4 regions of the Streptomyces lusitanus genome follow, and region 1 is predicted to be linked to each of the others. Evidence: riboswitches for the same ligand, from Rfam matches in the RefSeq annotation. Region 1 holds a riboswitch; each other region holds the start of a gene.
The links. Region 1 has a riboswitch for cyclic di-AMP ahead of ACFOSY_RS30815 (transglycosylase SLT domain-containing protein). Riboswitches for the same ligand answer to the same signal wherever they lie in the genome.

Region 1 (4,377 bases):
GGCGTCGCGGCCTGCCACCTGGGCGGTGCCGTCGACCTTCACGGACGTGGTGTCGTCGACGGCCTTCAGCGCCTCCTCCGCGAAGTCCTTCGGGGTGGCCGGGGGCCGCTGCTCGCCGCGCCGGGCCGTGTCCGCCGCGTCCGCCTCGTCGACGGTGGCGTGGTAGACCTCGTTGGACGCGCTGTCGTAGCCCCAGACGTCCTTGCCGTTGTGGATCAGGCTGTACTCGGCCGCGTTCTCCAGCAGCGACAGCTTCTGGCGGTCCGGGCCGTCGGCGGCGACGCGCAGGGTGTGCGTGCCGGACGCCAGCTCGGTGAGCCGGCCGGACGGGTCGGCGGAGGAGCCCTCGCCGTCCTCGCCTCCGCCCGCCGCGCCGGACAGCAGACCGCTCTCCAGCCCGCCGAGGTTCGGCAGCCCGAGGTCGGTGGTGATCTTCACGGTGCCGGACAGCCGCTCCACGTCCGACTGCGCGATCTTCTCGATGAGCTGCGCGGCGGTGATCTCCGGCAGGTCGGGGTCGCCGGAGTCGGCGAGCGCCGGGACGAGTCCGATCGTCGCGGCCGCCACGCCCATCACGGTGACGGGGACGACGTACCGCGCGGCCCTGCGGCGGCCGGCGCTCCGCTCCTCGACCTCCCCCGCGGTCGTCGTGTCGTCGGTCTCGTTCGGTGCCATGTGTGCCCTCCGTGGTCGGCGGCGGCTTCCGTCCGTGTCCTCGCAGCAGTTCGGCCCGGGCCGCCATTCTCACCCGAAACGGTGAGAAGTGGTGTTGTCCGTCGTGGTCCATCTGACCAAATCCGCGGGACGGAATCGTCAGACCGCGGGCTCAACTCCGCGTACTGCTGCGGTATGACACGGACGACGCAGGCTCACCCGCCCCGTAGGGGTCACCCGGGTACCGGAGGCGTACGGGGGCAGCCGGGCGGGACGGCCCGGCTGCACAGCCGGCTGGGGCGACCGGGCGGGGCAGGGGCGGGTGTCAGCCGGCCCGGTGCACCACGGCGTCGCACAGCTCGACGAGCGCCGCCTTGGCGGGGCCGTCCGGCAGCGGGGCGAGCGCGGCACGCGCCTCCTCGGCGTAGCGCACGGTGTCCCGGCGGGCCTGGCCGAGCGCGGGGTGGGCGCGCAGCAGGCGCAGGGCCTCGGCGTGCCGGGCGTCGTCGGTGAGGTCGGAGTCGAGCAGCTCGCACAGGGCGAGGTCCTCGGCGAGGCCGAGCCGGGCCGCCCGCTCGCGCAGCCGCAGCACGGGCAGGGTGGCGATGCCCTCGCGCAGGTCGGTGCCGGGGGTCTTGCCGGACTCGTGGGAGTCGGAGGCGATGTCGAGGACGTCGTCGGCGAGCTGGAAGGCGACGCCGAGCCGCTCGCCGTACTGCGTGAGGACGTCCACCACGGTCTCGTCGGCGCCGGACATCATCGCGCCGAACCGGCAGGAGACGGCGACCAGGGAGCCGGTCTTGCCGCCGAGCACGTCCAGGTAGTGGTCGACCGGGTCGCGGCCGTCCTGCGGGCCCGCGGTCTCCAGGATCTGGCCGGTGACCAGCCGCTCGAACGCCTCGGCCTGCACCCGCACCGCCTCCGGGCCGAGGTCGGCCAGGATGTGCGAGGCGCGGGCGAAGAGGAAGTCGCCGGTGAGCACGGCGACCGAGTTGCCCCAGCGGGTGTTCGCGCTCGCGACCCCGCGCCGCACCTCGGCCTCGTCCATCACGTCGTCGTGGTAGAGCGTGGCCAGGTGGGTGAGCTCCACCACGACGGCCGACGGCACGATGCCGGGCGCGTAGGGGTCCCCGAACCGGGCGGAGAGCATCACGAGCAGCGGGCGGAACCGCTTGCCGCCGGCCCGCACCAGGTGCTGGGCGGCCTCCGTGATGAACGGCACCTCGCTCTTGGTGGCTTCGAGCAGCCCTTCCTCGACAGCCGTCAATCCGGCCTGGACATCGGCTTCCAGAGCCTGGTCCCGCACGCTCAGCCCGAACGGCCCGACGACGGTCACGAGGGGTCTCCTGTCTGCTGGTGTCTGCTGGCGGTTACACGGTTTGTCGATAGGTCGCTGCCACCACTCGACTCAGCGTATCCGGTCAGGTTTCGATCACCGCCAGGGCCCGGGGTCACAAGCAGGGCGATACGGGATCAGAAGCGGAGTGTTTTTGATCGGCTGATAACAACGGACATACCTCGGCTTCCCGGACACAGTGACCTCTGAACCATCCTGCCCCACCCCTGAGTCCGATTTGCCGGTCTTGGTGCGCCAATTCCTCTTGGTCGCAAATGCACTCACGGCCACCGGTCCGTGAAGTGGGTCACGCGCACACCGGTCGCCGGGCCACCCTCGCACACGCCCGTCCTTCCGTTCCACGCAACGGAGTTGACCCTTGGCGATCGCAAAGGGTCAAGCACCCAAAACCACCCATCCCAAGATCAAACGGGGCCTTGTGTGATCGTCGCACTTGTTCCCGACATCTGCTCTCGCATACGTTCCGGGCCTGCCGGGTGGACGCCCAGTCCTGCCGCCACCCGCATCACACCCGACGACAACTCACGCACGGCAGGAGCGGGGGACCCAGGTAAGTCGCCGTACCGGACACCGCGCCGGGACGGCTGGGGGTGAAGCCATGCCCGAAGGGGCACGGCCGGGCACTCTCCCGCCCGAACCCGACAGCTCACCTCGCAGGCGTAGGAGAGGAACCTCAGACATGCCCGTCATCGCTTCGTCGCGCCGCCGCCTCGTCCGCTCCCTCGCCGTCGCCGGCACCGGCGTCGCCGTGGTCGCGCTGCCGCTGTTCGGCGCCACCAGCGCCTCCGCGGCCCCCACGACCCAGGCCACGACCGCCGCCTCCACGACCGCGTACCCGGACAACCTCGACGGCTGGATCCGCGAGGCGATGGACATCATGGCGCAGAACGGCATCCCCGGCTCCTACGACTCCATCCACCGCAACATCATGCGGGAGTCGTCCGGCAACCCGGCCGCCATCAACCTGTGGGACTCCAACGCCGCCATGGGCACCCCGTCGAAGGGCCTGCTCCAGGTCATCGACCCGACCTTCCAGGCGTACCACGTGCCCGGCACCGCCTTCGACCCGTTCGACCCGGTCGCCAACATCGCCGCGGCCTGCAACTACGCCGCCGACCGCTACGGCTCGATCGACAACGTCTTCGGCGCGTACTGAGCCGACCTCTGACGGCCGAGACCGGCCGTCTGCCCGAACAGTCGCTCGAGGACGACGGCCACGCCGTCGTCCTCGTTCGACGAGGTGACCTCGTCGGCCACCGCCTTCAGCTCCGGGTGCGCGTTGGCCATGGCGACGCCGTGGCCCGCCCACCGGAGCATCGGGACGTCGTTCGGCATGTCCCCGAACGCGATCGTGTCCTCGGGGCGCAGCCCCAGATGCCCGGCGGCCAGCGCGAGACCGGTCGCCTTGGTGACCCCGCACGGCTGGAGCTCCACCGTGCCCGGCCCCGACATCGTGACCGTGGCCAGCGAGCCGACCACGGACCGGGCCGCCGCCGTCAGCGCGTCGTCCGACAGCTCCGGGTGGCGCAGCAGCACCTTGCTGATCGGCCGCGCCCACAGGTCGTCGCGCCGCTCCACCCGCACCGCCGGAAGCGTCGGGTGCGGCATCCGGTAGCCCGGCTCGATCAGCGTCAGCCCGTCGACCCCGTCCTGGTCGACCGCGGCGTACACCTCCCCCACCTCGGCCTCGATCTTGCCGAGCGCGGTCTCCGCCAGCTCCCGGTCCAGCCGGACCGACCACAGCATCCGGTGCGCGGCGGCGTCGTAGACCTGCGCGCCCTGTCCGCACACCGCGAGCCCCGTGCAGCCGAGGTCGTCGAGCAGCGACCGCACTCTGGGGGCCGGGCGGCCGGTCACCACGAGGTGCCGGGCACCGGCCCGCTCGGCCCGGGCGAGGGCGGCGAGGGAGCGGTCGGAGAGAGTGTCGTCACCGCGCAGCAGCGTCCCGTCCAGGTCGGTGGCGATGAGAGAACAATCGGTGGGTGCGGCCATGATCAGAGAATACGGACAAGAGGACCGTCCGATTCACCGCGCTCGTATGCCCTCGCATTGCGTGCGATTTGCCTTCTTGTGCCGCCGGATCACGACCGGTTGAGAACTGTTTTCCCTTGTGACCGAGCACGCCGCGCTCCACCGGACCCGGGCCCGGCTCCTTGTTTCGTGCTGCGCCCCTGTGAGCCGTCCCCTATTGCAGGAGCCCACCGGGACGCGACCCCGTAACGTGTGGCACGGCCACGGACACGTGGCGCACCCGCGCACACGAAAGCGAGGCAGCACCCGATGCCCCCCTTCGATGTCCCCGAGGGCGACCCCTTCGGCCCGCACAACCTGCCGTACGGCGTCTTCTCGCTCCCCGGTTCGGCGGA
Region 2 (4,377 bases), on a different contig from region 1:
TCGCGCAGCCGCTGCCGCGCCGAATCCGCCTTTTCCTTGGCGCCGTTGTACTTCTCGGTGGCGACCTCGGCCTCGCGGTACAGGCGGTCCACGTCGGCACCGGTGAGGGCGGGCGCCGGCTGCGGCGCCGCGTGCCCCGCTCCGTCGAAGCCGGCCGCGGTGGCCGCTCCGGCGAGGACGACGGTGGCGGCCGCACGGACCGTGGTGCCGCCCGTCGGACGCTGCCGTGACCTGCGGTGCGCTGCCACCCTCGCTGCCGTCCTTCCCACTGGCGTCCGCCGGGGCCGGACGTCTGCCCGGCAGTCCGGCGGCGGGGTGACGGGGGAGCCGCCCGCCGCCGGACCCTTTCTTCGGCGGTGGTGTCCGGCCGCCGCTCCTGGCCCGAGCGGCGATGCGGAGCCGGTCACCTGGGGCAGGACGCTAGGCCGGGCCGTGCGGGGCGGGATACGGGTTGTGCGGAACTGTCGCCCTCGGACCGCCGGGTGACCGTAAGTGACCGACGGGCCGCTCACGCGGCTTCGCTCTCACTCAGGGTGATGACCGATGTGGTGAAGGCGGGAAGGGTGAGGGCGGCGGAATGCTATGGGGCGCCCCTGGCTAGGCTCCGGCCTCATGGACGTACTCATCCACATCTTCGTCGGTCTGCACATCATCGGTATCGCGTCGCTGCTCGGCGGCTTCCTCACCCAGATGAAGGCGATGGGCGCGGGCACCGCCCGCTTCGTCCCCGCGATGCTGCACGGCGCGCTGACGATGCTGGTCACGGGCGTGGTGCTGGTGGGCCTCAACCAGGCCCAGGACTACTCCGTGGACAACATCAAGATCGGCGTGAAGCTCGCGCTGCTGGTCGTGATCCTCGGCCTGGTCTACGTGAAGCGGGACGAGGAGAAGGTGGACAAGGGGCTCTTCGGCCTGGTCGGCCTGCTGACCGTGACGAACATCTTCATCGCGGTCCTCTGGACCTGAGCCCGCGTTGCCGGCCGTCAGGCCGGGCGGACGATGCTGTGGATCGCGGACTCGCCGTCGTAGTAGACGGACTCCTCGCGGACGTACGCGCCCGGCTTCGGGGCGTGGATCATCATGCCGTTGCCGATGTAGATGCCCACGTGCGTGACGTCGTCGTAGAAGAAGACCAGGTCGCCGGGCTGGGCCTGGGACACCGGGACGGTGGTGCCCGCGTTCACCTGGTCGTAGGTGGTGCGCGGGAGGGAGACGCCGGCGGCCTTCCAGGCGGCCTGGGTGAGCCCCGAGCAGTCGTAGGAGCCGGGACCGGTCGCGCCCCAGACGTACGGCTTGCCGATCTGCGCGCGGGCGAAGGCGAGGACCTTCTCGGCCTTGGCGGCGTACGAGGAGTCGGCCGGGGGCGTGTCGGCCGAGCCCGTGGACCCCGACCCGGAGCCCTCCGAGGAGCCGCCACCCTGCTGCGCGGCCTCCTCACGCTCCTGCTGCTCCGCCTGCTCCTGCTCGGCCTGCTGCCGGGCCAGCTCCGCCGCCTTGCGGGCGGCCTCCTGCTGCTTGCGCTTCTCGATCGCGGCGAGCCGCGCCTTCTCCTCGGCGGTCAGCTCCGACAGCAGTTCGCGCGCGTCGGCGAGCTTCTTCTGGACGGTGGCCTTGGCCGTCTTCAGGTCGCCCTGCGTCTCGGTGAGCGTCCGGAGGCTCTCGGTGGCCTCCTGCCGCTTCTTCATCGTCTCGGTCTGCTGGGAGACGTAGTCGTCCACCGCCGCCTTCTGGCGGCCGGTCATCCGGTCCAGCACCTGACGCTGGTCGAAGACGTCCTGCGGGGTCTCCGCGAGCAGGAACGTCGCGGTGTCGGGCATGCCCGCGCCGGTGCGGTACTGGGCGGCCGCGTAGGAGCCCAGTTCCGCGCGCGCCTCGTTCAGCTTCTGCGTGCGCTGCGCCACGTCGTCGAGGAGGGTGTCGACCTCCTTGCGCTGCTTGGTCGTCTTCTCCTTGGCCGCGTTGTACTTCTCCGTCGCCGACTCGGCCTGGCGGTAGAGGTCGCCGACCTTCTTCTCGACCTCCTCCAGGCTCGGCCGGTCGTCGCCGGGGGCGGCGTCGGCGGTCTGGGAGAGCAGGGCCACGGAGGTGAGCGCGGCCGTGGCGAGAGCAGGGGTGCGTATGCCGGCCACGCGCGCGCCGGGAGTGCGCGACTTACGGTGCGACGCCAAGGGAGGCGACTCCTTCCAAAGCTCCGCCTACCGGGTTAGCTGTCGGGTTCGGGCGGGTGTATTGATCGGAAGGGTTGCCCTACGGCCTGCTCCGAAGAGTGGGCCGATTCACCCCAAGTCTCGGTGGGTCCCCGGCTCCGGCTGCCACGGCGGACAGTGACGGACTCGGCGGAGGCCGCGCGGTCCGGCGAGGTTCGCCGGCGGGGGACGAGCGGCCCGGACGGCACGGTAGCCAACTGGTGTGGCCCTTGTGAAGGTTGATGGGCGATATGCCCGATACATTTTCGTGACCTTGTGGGCGGTGTCACGCAGGGTGAGCCGGTGACCGTGGAGGGTGCCCGGCGGCGGGTCGCCCGGCGGAGGGGCGGGATGTTTCCGGGGCGGGCCCGGGTTGTCGGTGGAGCGCCCTAGACTCGGAGAGCGATGAGCAGCCTCTTTGACGACAGCTTCCTGGCGGACCTCCAGGCCCAGCGCGGCCCGGCGGACGAGCCCCCGCCGCCACCCGAGGACGAGCATGCGCCGGAGCCCCTGCCGGACGACCTGTTCGGCGGGAAGTTCGACGTGCCCCCGGACCGGGACACGTACTACCGGGACGGCGCCCCCCGCCCGGTGATCGACTCCGCCGCGCTGCTGGAGGGGCTGAACGACAACCAGCGCGCCGCGGTCGTGCACTCCGGCTCCCCCCTGCTCATCGTGGCCGGAGCCGGGTCGGGCAAGACCCGTGTGCTCACCCACCGCATCGCCCACCTGCTCGCCGAGCGGGGCGTCCACCCGGGCCAGATCCTCGCGATCACCTTCACCAACAAGGCCGCCGGCGAGATGAAGGAGCGCGTCGAGCAGCTCGTCGGCCCGCGCGCCAACGCCATGTGGGTCATGACGTTCCACAGCGCGTGCGTGCGCATCCTGCGCCGCGAGTCCAAGAAGCTCGGCTTCACGTCGTCCTTCTCGATCTACGACGCCGCCGACTCCAAACGCCTGATGGCCCTGGTCTGCCGGGACCTGGACCTCGACCCCAAGCGCTTCCCGCCCAAGTCCTTCAGCGCCAAGATCAGCAACCTGAAGAACGAGCTGATCGACGAGGAGGACTTCGCCGCCCAGGCGACCGACGGCTTCGAGAAGACCCTCGCCCAGGCCTACGCGCTCTACCAGTCCCGCCTGCGCGAGGCGAACGCGCTGGACTTCGACGACCTGATCATGACGACGGTCAATCTGCTCCGCGCCTTCCCGGACGTCGCCGAGCACTACCGCCGCCGCTTCCGGCACGTCCTGGTCGACGAGTACCAGGACACCAACCACGCCCAGTACGCCCTGGTGCGCGAGCTCGTCGGGGGCGCCTCCGAGCACCCCGTCGACGTCCCGCCGGAGGCCGAGGTGCCGCCCGCCGAGCTGTGCGTGGTGGGCGACGCCGACCAGTCCATCTACGCCTTCCGCGGCGCGACGATCCGCAACATCCTCCAGTTCGAGGAGGACTACCCGGACGCGACGACGATCCTGCTGGAGCAGAACTACCGCTCCACGCAGACGATCCTGTCCGCCGCCAACGCCGTCATCGAGCGCAACGAGTCCCGCCGCCCGAAGAATCTGTGGACCAACGCCGGCGCCGGCGCGCTCATCACCGGCTACGTCGCCGACACCGAGCACGACGAGGCGCAGTTCGTCGCCGACGAGATAGACCGCCTCACGGACGCGGGCGAGGCCAAGGCGGGCGACGTCGCCGTCTTCTACCGCACCAACGCCCAGTCCCGTGTCTTCGAGGAGATCTTCATCCGCGTCGGCCTGCCCTACAAGGTCGTCGGCGGCGTCCGCTTCTACGAGCGCAAGGAGGTCCGGGACGTCCTGGCCTACCTGCGGGTGCTGGCCAACCCTGAGGACTCGGTGCCGCTGCGCCGCATCCTCAACGTCCCCAAGCGCGGCATCGGCGACCGCGCCGAGGCCATGATCGACGCGCTCGCCCAGCGGGAGAAGATCAGCTTCCCGCAGGCGCTGCGCCGCGTCGACGAGGCGTACGGCATGGCCGCCCGGTCGGCGAACGCGGTCAAGCGGTTCAACACGCTGATGGAGGACCTCCGTACGGTCGTCGAGTCGGGAGCGGGACCGGCGACGGTCCTCGAGGCGATCCTCGAACGCACCGGCTATCTGGCCGAGTTGCAGGCCTCCACCGACCCGCAGGACGAGACCCGCATCGAGAACCTCCAGGAACTCGCGGCCG
Region 3 (4,377 bases), on a different contig from region 1:
CCGAGTTCGCCCCCCGGGTCCAAGAGCTCACCGACGACCTCATCGAACAGTTCACCGCCAGCGGCAGCGGCACCGCCGACCTCATCCACGACTTCGCCTTCCCCCTCCCCATCTACGCCATCTGCGACCTCCTCGGCGTCCCCCGCGAGGACCAGGACGACTTCCGGGACTGGGCGGGCATGATGATCCGTCACGGCGGCGGCCCCCGCGGCGGGGTGGCCCGGTCGGTCAAGAAGATGCGCGGCTACCTCGCCGAGCTGATCCACCGCAAGCGGGAGGAGCTGCCCGCCGAACCCGTTCCCGGCGAGGACCTCATCTCGGGGCTGATCCGCGCCTCCGACCACGGCGCGCACCTCACGGAGAACGAGGCCGCCGCGATGGCGTTCATCCTCCTCTTCGCCGGCTTCGAGACCACCGTCAACCTCATCGGCAACGGCACCTACGCCCTGCTCACCCACCCGGAGCAGCGCCGGCGGCTGCAACGGGCGCTGGCCGAGGGCGACCGCGCTCTGCTGGAGACGGGGGTGGAGGAACTGCTGCGCTACGACGGCCCGGTGGAGCTGGCGACCTGGCGGTTCGCCACCGAGCCGGTCGTCATCGGCGGGCAGCGGATCGCGGCCGGCGACCCGGTGCTCGTCGTGCTGGCCGCGGCCGACCGGGACCCGGAGCGGTTCGCCGACCCGGACACTCTGGACCTGGCCCGCCGGGACAACCAGCACCTGGGGTACGGGCACGGCATCCACTACTGCCTGGGCGCCCCGCTCGCGCGCCTGGAGGGACAGACCGCGCTCGCCACGCTCCTGACGCGCCTTCCGGATCTGCGGCTGGCCGTCGACCCGGCCGAACTGCGCTGGCGCGGCGGCCTCATCATGCGCGGACTCCGCACGCTTCCGGTGGAATTCTCCCCTCCGCGTTCAGGACAGACCTGACCTTCCTGTCCGTGCCCGGGGGCCGGTGCGCGGAAACCTGAGACGTGCTCAACTCTGTGATCTCCATGTGATCTGCACGGCATGAACTTGTGACAAGTGATCGTCTGCCTATACGTTCACCCATCAAGTACGGCGCGCCGCACAGTTCTGCTCGCCCGTGCCGGTTCTTGTCGCCGAGTGAAAGGCTTCCGCATGCTCTCCGGGAACGGCCGACACCGTCGCCCTCGTCAGGCTCCGGCTCTGCTCGTCGCCGCCGGCGTGACCGGCTCCGCGATCGCGATCCCGCTCCTCGGGGCGGGCGCCGCCAGCGCGGCGGACGGCGACACCTGGGACCGGGTCGCGGAGTGCGAGAGCGGCGGCTCCTGGAGCCAGAACACCGGCAACGGCTACTACGGCGGCCTTCAGTTGACCCAGGACGACTGGGAGAACTACGGCGGCACGGAGTTCGCGCCCAGCGCCGACGAGGCCAGCCGCAACCAGCAGATCACCGTGGCCGAGAGAATCCTCGCCGACCAGGGCGTCGGCAAGTGGCGCGCCTGCGGCCTGCTCACGGGTCTGAACCAGGACACCGCGTCCCCGAACGTCGACCCGGGCGTGCCGACCACCGACGCGACGCAGGGCGACTCCCGGACCGACGGCACCACCACCCCGTCCGGTTCGCCGGAAAGCGGCGATTCGCCCGCTTCGCCCACTTCACCCTCTCCGTCGGCGACATCCGGTTCGTCCGACGAGAAGGAGAGCGGCACGGACGCCGGCGCCTCCCCGTCCGCCTCCGCCACCCCCGAAGGTGACGAGTCGGACAAGTCGGGGCAGAGCACCGGTTCTTCGGAGGCCACCGAGTCCGAGGACACCGGCTCGGGCCGCCACCGCGGCCCCAGCGCCCCGGAGGAGGAGAGCGCCGACGCCGGGACCCCGTCGTCCGGCCGGCACGCCTCGCGCCCCACGGACAGGCCCGCGGGCATCAGCGACGACCGCTACACCGTGCAGACCGGCGACAGCCTGACCTCCATCGCCGACTCCCTTGCCCTCACCGGCGGATGGACGGCGCTCTACGTCGAGAACCAGCAGGTCATCGGCGACGACCCGAACCTCATCCTGCCCGGCGAACGCCTCCTGGTGGACGTCGAGGACGGCGCCGAAACCGGCGAATAAGGGGCGAAGGGCGGCAGTCGAAGACCCCTCCGCCCGGCGGGAGTTGGCGGAGTGAAAAGGGCTGATTGTCCGTAATAAAGACTGTGAGAGATAGGTCTCAGAAGCCCTGATCGTCTTTGTCTTTCCGTGCGACGCGTGCTTACGGTCGTGACCGCTCGCCACCGCGGGCCCCGGCTGCCGCCACGCCGAATCCTGCCAGTGGCAGCACGGGAACAGTCGTCGCGTCATGCGCCGTAGGCAGGAGCGGGGGACCCAGGTAAGCGCCGGACCCGGACGGTTCACGTCCGGTACGGCTTGGGGTGAAGCCGCGTCCCGGGAGGGACGTGGCCGGGCAACTCAACCGGCCCGAACCCGACAGCTCACCTCGCAGGCGTCGGTGAGGGGATCCATCCATGCTGTTTTCCGGCAAGGGCAAGCACCGTCGTCCGTCCAAGGCCACTCGCGCCATCGCCATCGCCGGTGTGACCGGCGCCGCCGTCGCCGGCCCGCTCATGGCGTCCGGCACCGCCTCCGCCGCCACCGCGTCCGAGTGGGACGCCGTCGCCCAGTGCGAGTCCGGCGGCAACTGGTCCATCAACACCGGCAACGGCTACTACGGCGGTCTGCAGTTCTCCGCCTCCACGTGGGCCGCGTACGGCGGCACCCAGTACGCCGCCAGCGCCGACCAGGCCTCCAAGGCCCAGCAGATCGAGATCGCCGAGAAGGTCCTCGCGGGCCAGGGCAAGGGCGCCTGGCCGGTCTGCGGCACCGGCCTGTCCAACGCCTCCTACGACGGCGGCTCCGCCGAGGGCTCCGCGCAGGAGTCCGGCTCCACCGAGTCGCGTGAGAGCGAGCAGAAGGCCTCCCGCTCCGCCGAGCGCCCGGCCGCCCCGGCCGAGCAGAAGGCCGACACGGCCGAGAAGAAGACCGTCACCACCCCGACCGGCACGAAGGTCGAGAAGGGCGACGGCGAGTACAAGGTCGTCAAGGGCGACACCCTCAGCTCGATCGCCGAGGAGCACGACGTCAAGGGCGGCTGGGCGAAGCTGTTCGACCTGAACGACGACATCGTCGACGACGCCGACCTCATCTACCCGGGCCAGCAGCTGCACCTGAAGTAAGGGCAGACCGCCAGGTCCCTCCCCGTCCCCACGGGCTCCCCGCCCCGGTGCGTTTCTTCCCCCGTACGCACCGGGGCGGGGTCATGTCCGGACGCATTCAGGTCACGGTTTCCCGAACGGGCTTTGTTCCGTTCAGAAACAATTTACTCTCGGTTCTGTCCATGAGGCGGGCGGCGAGATGGCCGATCGCCCGGAGCCGGTTAGGCTCGGACCCGCAGGGCCCCCGCGGCCCCGCTCACCCGCGTCACATCCCAAGAAGGAGATGCTCGTGCCGTCCATCGACGTCGTCGTAGCCCGGGAAATCCTGGACTCCCGAGGCAACCCCACGGTCGAGGTCGAGGTCGGCCTCGACGACGGCAGCACGGGTCGTGCCGCCGTCCCGTCCGGCGCCTCCACCGGCGCCTTCGAGGCCATCGAACTCCGTGACGGTGATGCAGGCCGTTACCTGGGCAAGGGCGTCGAGAAGGCCGTCCTGGCCGTCATCGAGCAGATCGGCCCGGAGCTCGTCGGCTACGACGCCACCGAGCAGCGCCTGATCGACCAGGCGATGTTCGACCTGGACGCCACCGACAACAAGGGCTCGCTCGGCGCCAACGCCATCCTCGGCGTCTCCCTCGCCGTCGCCCACGCCGCCTCCGAGGCCAGCGACCTGCCGCTGTTCCGCTACCTGGGCGGCCCGAACGCGCACCTGCTGCCGGTACCGATGATGAACATCCTGAACGGCGGCTCGCACGCCGACTCCAACGTGGACATCCAGGAGTTCATGATCGCCCCGATCGGCGCGGAGTCCTTCTCCGAGGCGCTGCGCTGGGGCGCCGAGGTCTACCACACCCTGAAGAAGGTCCTGAAGAACAAGGGCCTGGCCACCGGCCTCGGCGACGAGGGCGGCTTCGCCCCGAACCTCGGCTCCAACCGTGAGGCCCTCGACCTCATCCTCGAGGCGATCAAGGAGGCCGGCTACACCCCCGGCGAGCAGATCGCCCTGGCCCTCGACGTGGCCGCCTCCGAGTTCTACAAGGACGGCGTCTACACCTTCGAGGGCAAGGAGCGCTCGGCGGCCGAGATGACCGAGTACTACGCGGAGCTCGTCGACGCGTACCCGCTCGTGTCCATCGAGGACCCGCTGTTCGAGGACGACTGGGAGGGCTGGAAGACCATCACCGACAAGCTCGGCGACAAGGTCCAGCTCGTCGGCG
Region 4 (4,377 bases), on a different contig from region 1:
AGGTGCCGCACGGCTCCCAGGGCGACATCGTGCGGGTCCACCCCGGCGAGGAGTGGCTGTACGTGCTCAAGGGACGGCTGCGGCTGCGCCTCGGCGACACCCTGCACCGGCTGTCCCCGGGCGACAGCGCCCACTTCGACTCGCTCACCCCGCACCGCATCGCCGCGCAGGACGCCGACGGGGTCGAGCTGCTGTTCGTCCACACCCTGCTGCAGAGTCCCACGGCCGCCCTGTGCCTGGGCCCGACCCCTGGAGAGACCCCGTGAGCGGCAAGGACATGGAGGAGAAGTTTCCCCGGGCCCTGTGGGTCCGGCTGTTCGTCTACATCGTGGTCGGGCACCTGTTCGCGGCCTTCATCTACTTCCTCTTCGAGATCGCGCCGAAGAAGTAGCGCGGGCCGAGCGAGCAGGACACGCGGGGGCGGCGGAGGCGGTCGTCAGTCGAGCAGGCGCTCGCGCAGCCGCTCCCGGTGGGCCGGCGTGAGACCGAGCCCCTGCTCCAGGTAGGCGTCCACGCCGCCCCAGGTCTCCTCGACCGTCGCGAAGGCGGCCGCCAGATACTCCTCGCGCGCGTCGAAGAGCGGGCTGAGCAGCTCCATGACCTCGGGGGAGTAGGCGTCCGCGGAGGTGCCGCTGCGGCGCACCTTGTAGCGGCGGTGCTTGGCGTTGGACTTCAGGTAGTCCTCGACGATCGCGTCGCGCTCCACGCCCAGGGAGAGCAGGGTCACCGCCACCGAGAGGCCCGCGCGGTCCTTGCCGGCCGCGCAGTGCATCAGCGCGGGGACGCTGTCCTCGGCGAGCGCGCGCAGCACCTGAGCGTGCTCGGCGGTGCGCTCCTTGATGATCATGCGGTACGAGGTGATCATCCGGTCGGCGCCCTGGCCGTCGGCCAGGATCGCGCGCAGCTGGTCCAGGTCGCCGTCGCGCACCATCTTCCAGAACTCCGCGCCGTCGGCCGGGTCGCTCAGCGGCAGGTTGACGTTGCGCACGCCCGGCAGCGCGACGTCCGGCCCTTCCAGCTTCTGGTCGGCCGCGTTGCGGAAGTCGAACACGGTGTGCAGGCCGAGCGAGGCGAGGAAGGCGGCGTCCTCGGCGGTGGCGTGGGCGAGGTGACCACTGCGGAACAGCACCCCGTGCCGCACCCGCCGTCCGTCCACCGTGGGCAGCCCGCCCACGTCGCGGAAGTTGCGCACACCGGTCAGCCGGGGCTCGGTCGACGGGATCTCCTGCGTCACGGACGGCTCCTCCCACTCCGCGCCGTCGCCGCGGCTCGTCGACGGGCACCACTCGACGATACGACATACCTGCCTGGGGCAATGAGCTGCCGGCCGCCCTCACGGTGTTGGATTGTGTCGCTTTTTGTTCGCTCGCGGGAAGCGGGCCACGGGTCGCTGTCGCCAAGATCAAGATGTCGCGATTGTGGTGGCCGGCCCGTCCGACATCATCTTGATTGATGCGTTCTGTCCGATTGGGGCGTTTGAGGTTAACGTGCCCCTGTAGAAGGGGAATTGAGGATGGGTCGCGTGAGCATCGTCATACCGGTGACCGTGCGCTGTCGCCATGCTCACGTAATCCCCTTCCGTGACAAGGGAATTCGCCCGCCGCTCGTTTTCCAGATCGACGCACGGTGACGTCTTTTCCGCCTTTCGATCACGGAAAAAGCGGGTTCGCGGGAACACGCGCTTGTTTCGCCGCGTCGGGGTCGCTTACGTTCCCAACCGATCCGGACGGACGCCTAATCCTGCCGCCGCCCGGAGCCCGCACACACTGACCCGACGTACGGCAGGAGCGGGGGACCCACAGGTACAACTGCCTGTTCCGGACCCCGGAAACAGGCTTGGGGTTAAGCCGCGCAGCGACGCGGCCGGACATCTCCAGTCCGCACCCGACAGCTCACCTCGTAGGCGCCGGAGAGGAATTCGTCATGCCCGCGAAGGGTAAGCACCGCCGTACCAAGGCTCAGCGTTTCACCCGCTCCATCGCCGTCGCCGGAACCGGCGGCGCCGCTCTCGCCCTGCCGTTCCTCGGCGCCACCGGCGCGCACGCCGCGACGCCGGAGTCGGCCCCCCAGACGTCGGTCCAGTCGCTGTCCGTCACCGGCCAGCAGGCCAAGGCCGAACAGGGCGACGAGGCCCGCACGTACACCGTGAAGGCCGGCGACTACCTCGCCAAGATCGCCGAGTCCGAGCACGTCGACGGTGGCTGGAAGCAGCTCTACGCGGACAACCGCGAGGCCGTCGGTGACGACCCGTCACTCATCCACCCGGGTCTGAAGCTCTCCGTCGACGGCAAGGCCGCCGCCACGAGCACGCCGAAGCAGTCCACGGCGCCGCAGACCGCCAAGCCCGCCGCGCCCAAGGCCGAGGCGCCCGCCGAGAAGCCGGCCGAGCAGCCCGCGCAGCAGTCGTCCGAGGAGTCCTCCTCCGACGACACCGCCGCCCAGACCGCTCCGTCCTCCGGCTTCACCGCCCCGGTGTCCGGCGGCAGCGTCGGCACCGCCTACAAGGTGGCCGGCAGCATGTGGTCCAGCGGCTACCACACCGGTGCCGACTTCGTCGTTCCGACCGGCACCTCCCTGAAGGCCGTCGGCGCCGGCACCGTCGTCTCCGCCGGCTGGGGCGGCGCGTACGGCAACCAGGTCGTCATCCAGCTGAACGACGGCCACTACGCCCAGTACGCCCACCTGTCCTCGCTGTCCGTCTCGGCGGGCCAGACCGTGAGCGCCGGCCAGCAGGTCGGTCTCTCCGGTGCGACCGGCAACGTGACCGGCCCGCACCTGCACTTCGAGATCCGCACCACCCCGGACTACGGCTCGGACGTGGACCCGATCTCCTACCTCCGCTCCAAGGGCGTCTCCATCTGACCCCTTCGCGGCACCCTTCCTGACACGCGCGCCGAAGGCCGGACCCCGATCCACGGGGCCCGGCCTCCGGTGTGTCCGGGTCCGGGCGGCGGCTGCCCCCGGCCTGGCTCCCGACCCGGCTACCGGCCTGGCTATTCCGGGCTTGGCCAAAGCTTTGAGAGTGGCTTATCTCACCGCACGTCAACCCTCCCCTACGGTCGCGTAGGTCACATCGGAAGGTGAATCATGTCCGGCTGTGGCAGACGATTCGAAGAGTGACAAGGCAACAGTGATCGGGTCGTACGTGGCGGTGGGGGACAGCTTCACCGAGGGCGTCGGCGACCCCGGCCCCGACGGGGCGTTCGTCGGCTGGGCCGACCGCCTCGCCGTTCTGCTCGCGGACCGCAGACCCGAGGGCGACTTCGGTTACGTCAACCTCGCGGTGCGCGGCAAGCTGCTGGACCAGATCGTGGCCGACCAGGTCCCCCGGGCCGTCGAACTCGCCCCCGACCTGGTCTCCTTCTGCGCGGGCGGCAACGACATCCTGCGCCCCGGCACCGACCCGGACGAGGTGGCCGAGCGTTTCGAGAAGGCGGTCGCCCAGCTCGCCGCGGCGGCCGGCACGGTGCTCGTGACCACCGGGTTCGACACCCGCGGGGTCCCCCTGCTCAAGCATCTGCGCGGCAAGATCGCCACGTACAACGGGCACGTCAGGGCCGTCGCCGACCGGTACGGCTGCCCGGTGCTCGACCTGTGGTCGCTGCGCAGCGTGCAGGACCGCAGGGCGTGGGACGCCGACCGGCTGCACCTCTCACCCGAGGGACACACGCGCGTCGCGCTGCGCGCCGGGCTCGCCCTCGGCCTGAAGGTGCCCGCCGACCCGGAGCAGCCGTGGCCGCCGCTCCCGCCGCGCGGCACCCTGGAGATCCGCCGCGACGACGTCCACTGGGCCCGCGAGTTCCTGGTCCCGTGGATCGGCCGCCGCCTGCGCGGCGAATCCTCGGGCGACCACGTCACGGCGAAGGGGACGCTGTCCCCGGAGGACATCCGGTCGCGGATCGCGGCGGTCGCGTGACGGCGGGGGCGGATCCGGGGCCCCGGCGCCGGACCCGCCCCGCGGGCTTGTCCACAACCCGCCCCGGCTGTCCCGGCCGCCGCACATAATGGAAACTCCGATCGATTTCCTCTGGAGGTACCGTGGCCGCTTCTTCCGCCCCCGGAGCGGGGCCGCGTGCCCTGCGGCCGCAGGCCTTCGGCGCTGATCCCACCGGTGAGCGCATGGCGCGGATCCGCAGGTCCCCGCACTTCGCCGACGGCGTGTTCCAGAACCCGGGCGGGACGGCCCGTATGCGTCCCTCCGGGTCGGGCCGGGACCTCGCCAGGATCTACCTGGACAAGGACGCCCGCTCCCGCCGCGCCCCGCAGGGCGCCATCCCCGTGCACCCCACCACCCTCGCCGACCTGACCCGCCCGCCCGCGACCGGGCTGCGCCTGACGTGGATGGGCCACTCCAGCGTGCTCGCGGAGATCGACGGG

Region 2: another riboswitch for cyclic di-AMP. It lies ahead of ACFOSY_RS01940 (C40 family peptidase); the one in region 1 lies ahead of ACFOSY_RS30815 (transglycosylase SLT domain-containing protein).
Region 3: another riboswitch for cyclic di-AMP. It lies ahead of ACFOSY_RS25085 (transglycosylase family protein); the one in region 1 lies ahead of ACFOSY_RS30815 (transglycosylase SLT domain-containing protein).
Region 4: another riboswitch for cyclic di-AMP. It lies ahead of ACFOSY_RS11835 (M23 family metallopeptidase); the one in region 1 lies ahead of ACFOSY_RS30815 (transglycosylase SLT domain-containing protein).

The regions. Positions count from the first base shown of each region.
Region 1 covers NZ_JBHRWL010000030.1:30,348-34,724, reverse strand. Annotated here, with positions in the region: gene ACFOSY_RS30825 (LolA family protein) at 1-675, opposite strand, end outside; gene ACFOSY_RS30820 (polyprenyl synthetase family protein) at 980-1,990, opposite strand; cyclic di-AMP (ydaO/yuaA leader) riboswitch at 2,517-2,686, shown strand; gene ACFOSY_RS30815 (transglycosylase SLT domain-containing protein) at 2,691-3,167, shown strand; gene ACFOSY_RS30810 (HAD family hydrolase) at 3,131-4,003, opposite strand; gene fahA (fumarylacetoacetase) at 4,292-4,377, shown strand, end outside.
Region 2 covers NZ_JBHRWL010000002.1:104,074-108,450, forward strand. Annotated here, with positions in the region: gene ACFOSY_RS01930 (C40 family peptidase) at 1-248, opposite strand, end outside; gene ACFOSY_RS01935 (hypothetical protein) at 613-966, shown strand; gene ACFOSY_RS01940 (C40 family peptidase) at 984-2,168, opposite strand; cyclic di-AMP (ydaO/yuaA leader) riboswitch at 2,176-2,349, opposite strand; gene pcrA (DNA helicase PcrA) at 2,592-4,377, shown strand, end outside.
Region 3 covers NZ_JBHRWL010000018.1:197,586-201,962, forward strand. Annotated here, with positions in the region: gene ACFOSY_RS25075 (cytochrome P450 family protein) at 1-929, shown strand, start outside; gene ACFOSY_RS25080 (transglycosylase family protein) at 1,122-2,081, shown strand; cyclic di-AMP (ydaO/yuaA leader) riboswitch at 2,301-2,469, shown strand; gene ACFOSY_RS25085 (transglycosylase family protein) at 2,474-3,181, shown strand; gene eno (phosphopyruvate hydratase) at 3,450-4,377, shown strand, end outside.
Region 4 covers NZ_JBHRWL010000007.1:18,258-22,634, forward strand. Annotated here, with positions in the region: gene ACFOSY_RS11820 (helix-turn-helix domain-containing protein) at 1-266, shown strand, start outside; gene ACFOSY_RS11825 (DUF6126 family protein) at 263-391, shown strand; gene ACFOSY_RS11830 (tyrosine-protein phosphatase) at 437-1,234, opposite strand; cyclic di-AMP (ydaO/yuaA leader) riboswitch at 1,755-1,919, shown strand; gene ACFOSY_RS11835 (M23 family metallopeptidase) at 1,924-2,862, shown strand; gene ACFOSY_RS11840 (SGNH/GDSL hydrolase family protein) at 3,131-3,916, shown strand; gene ACFOSY_RS11845 (MBL fold metallo-hydrolase) at 4,039-4,377, shown strand, end outside.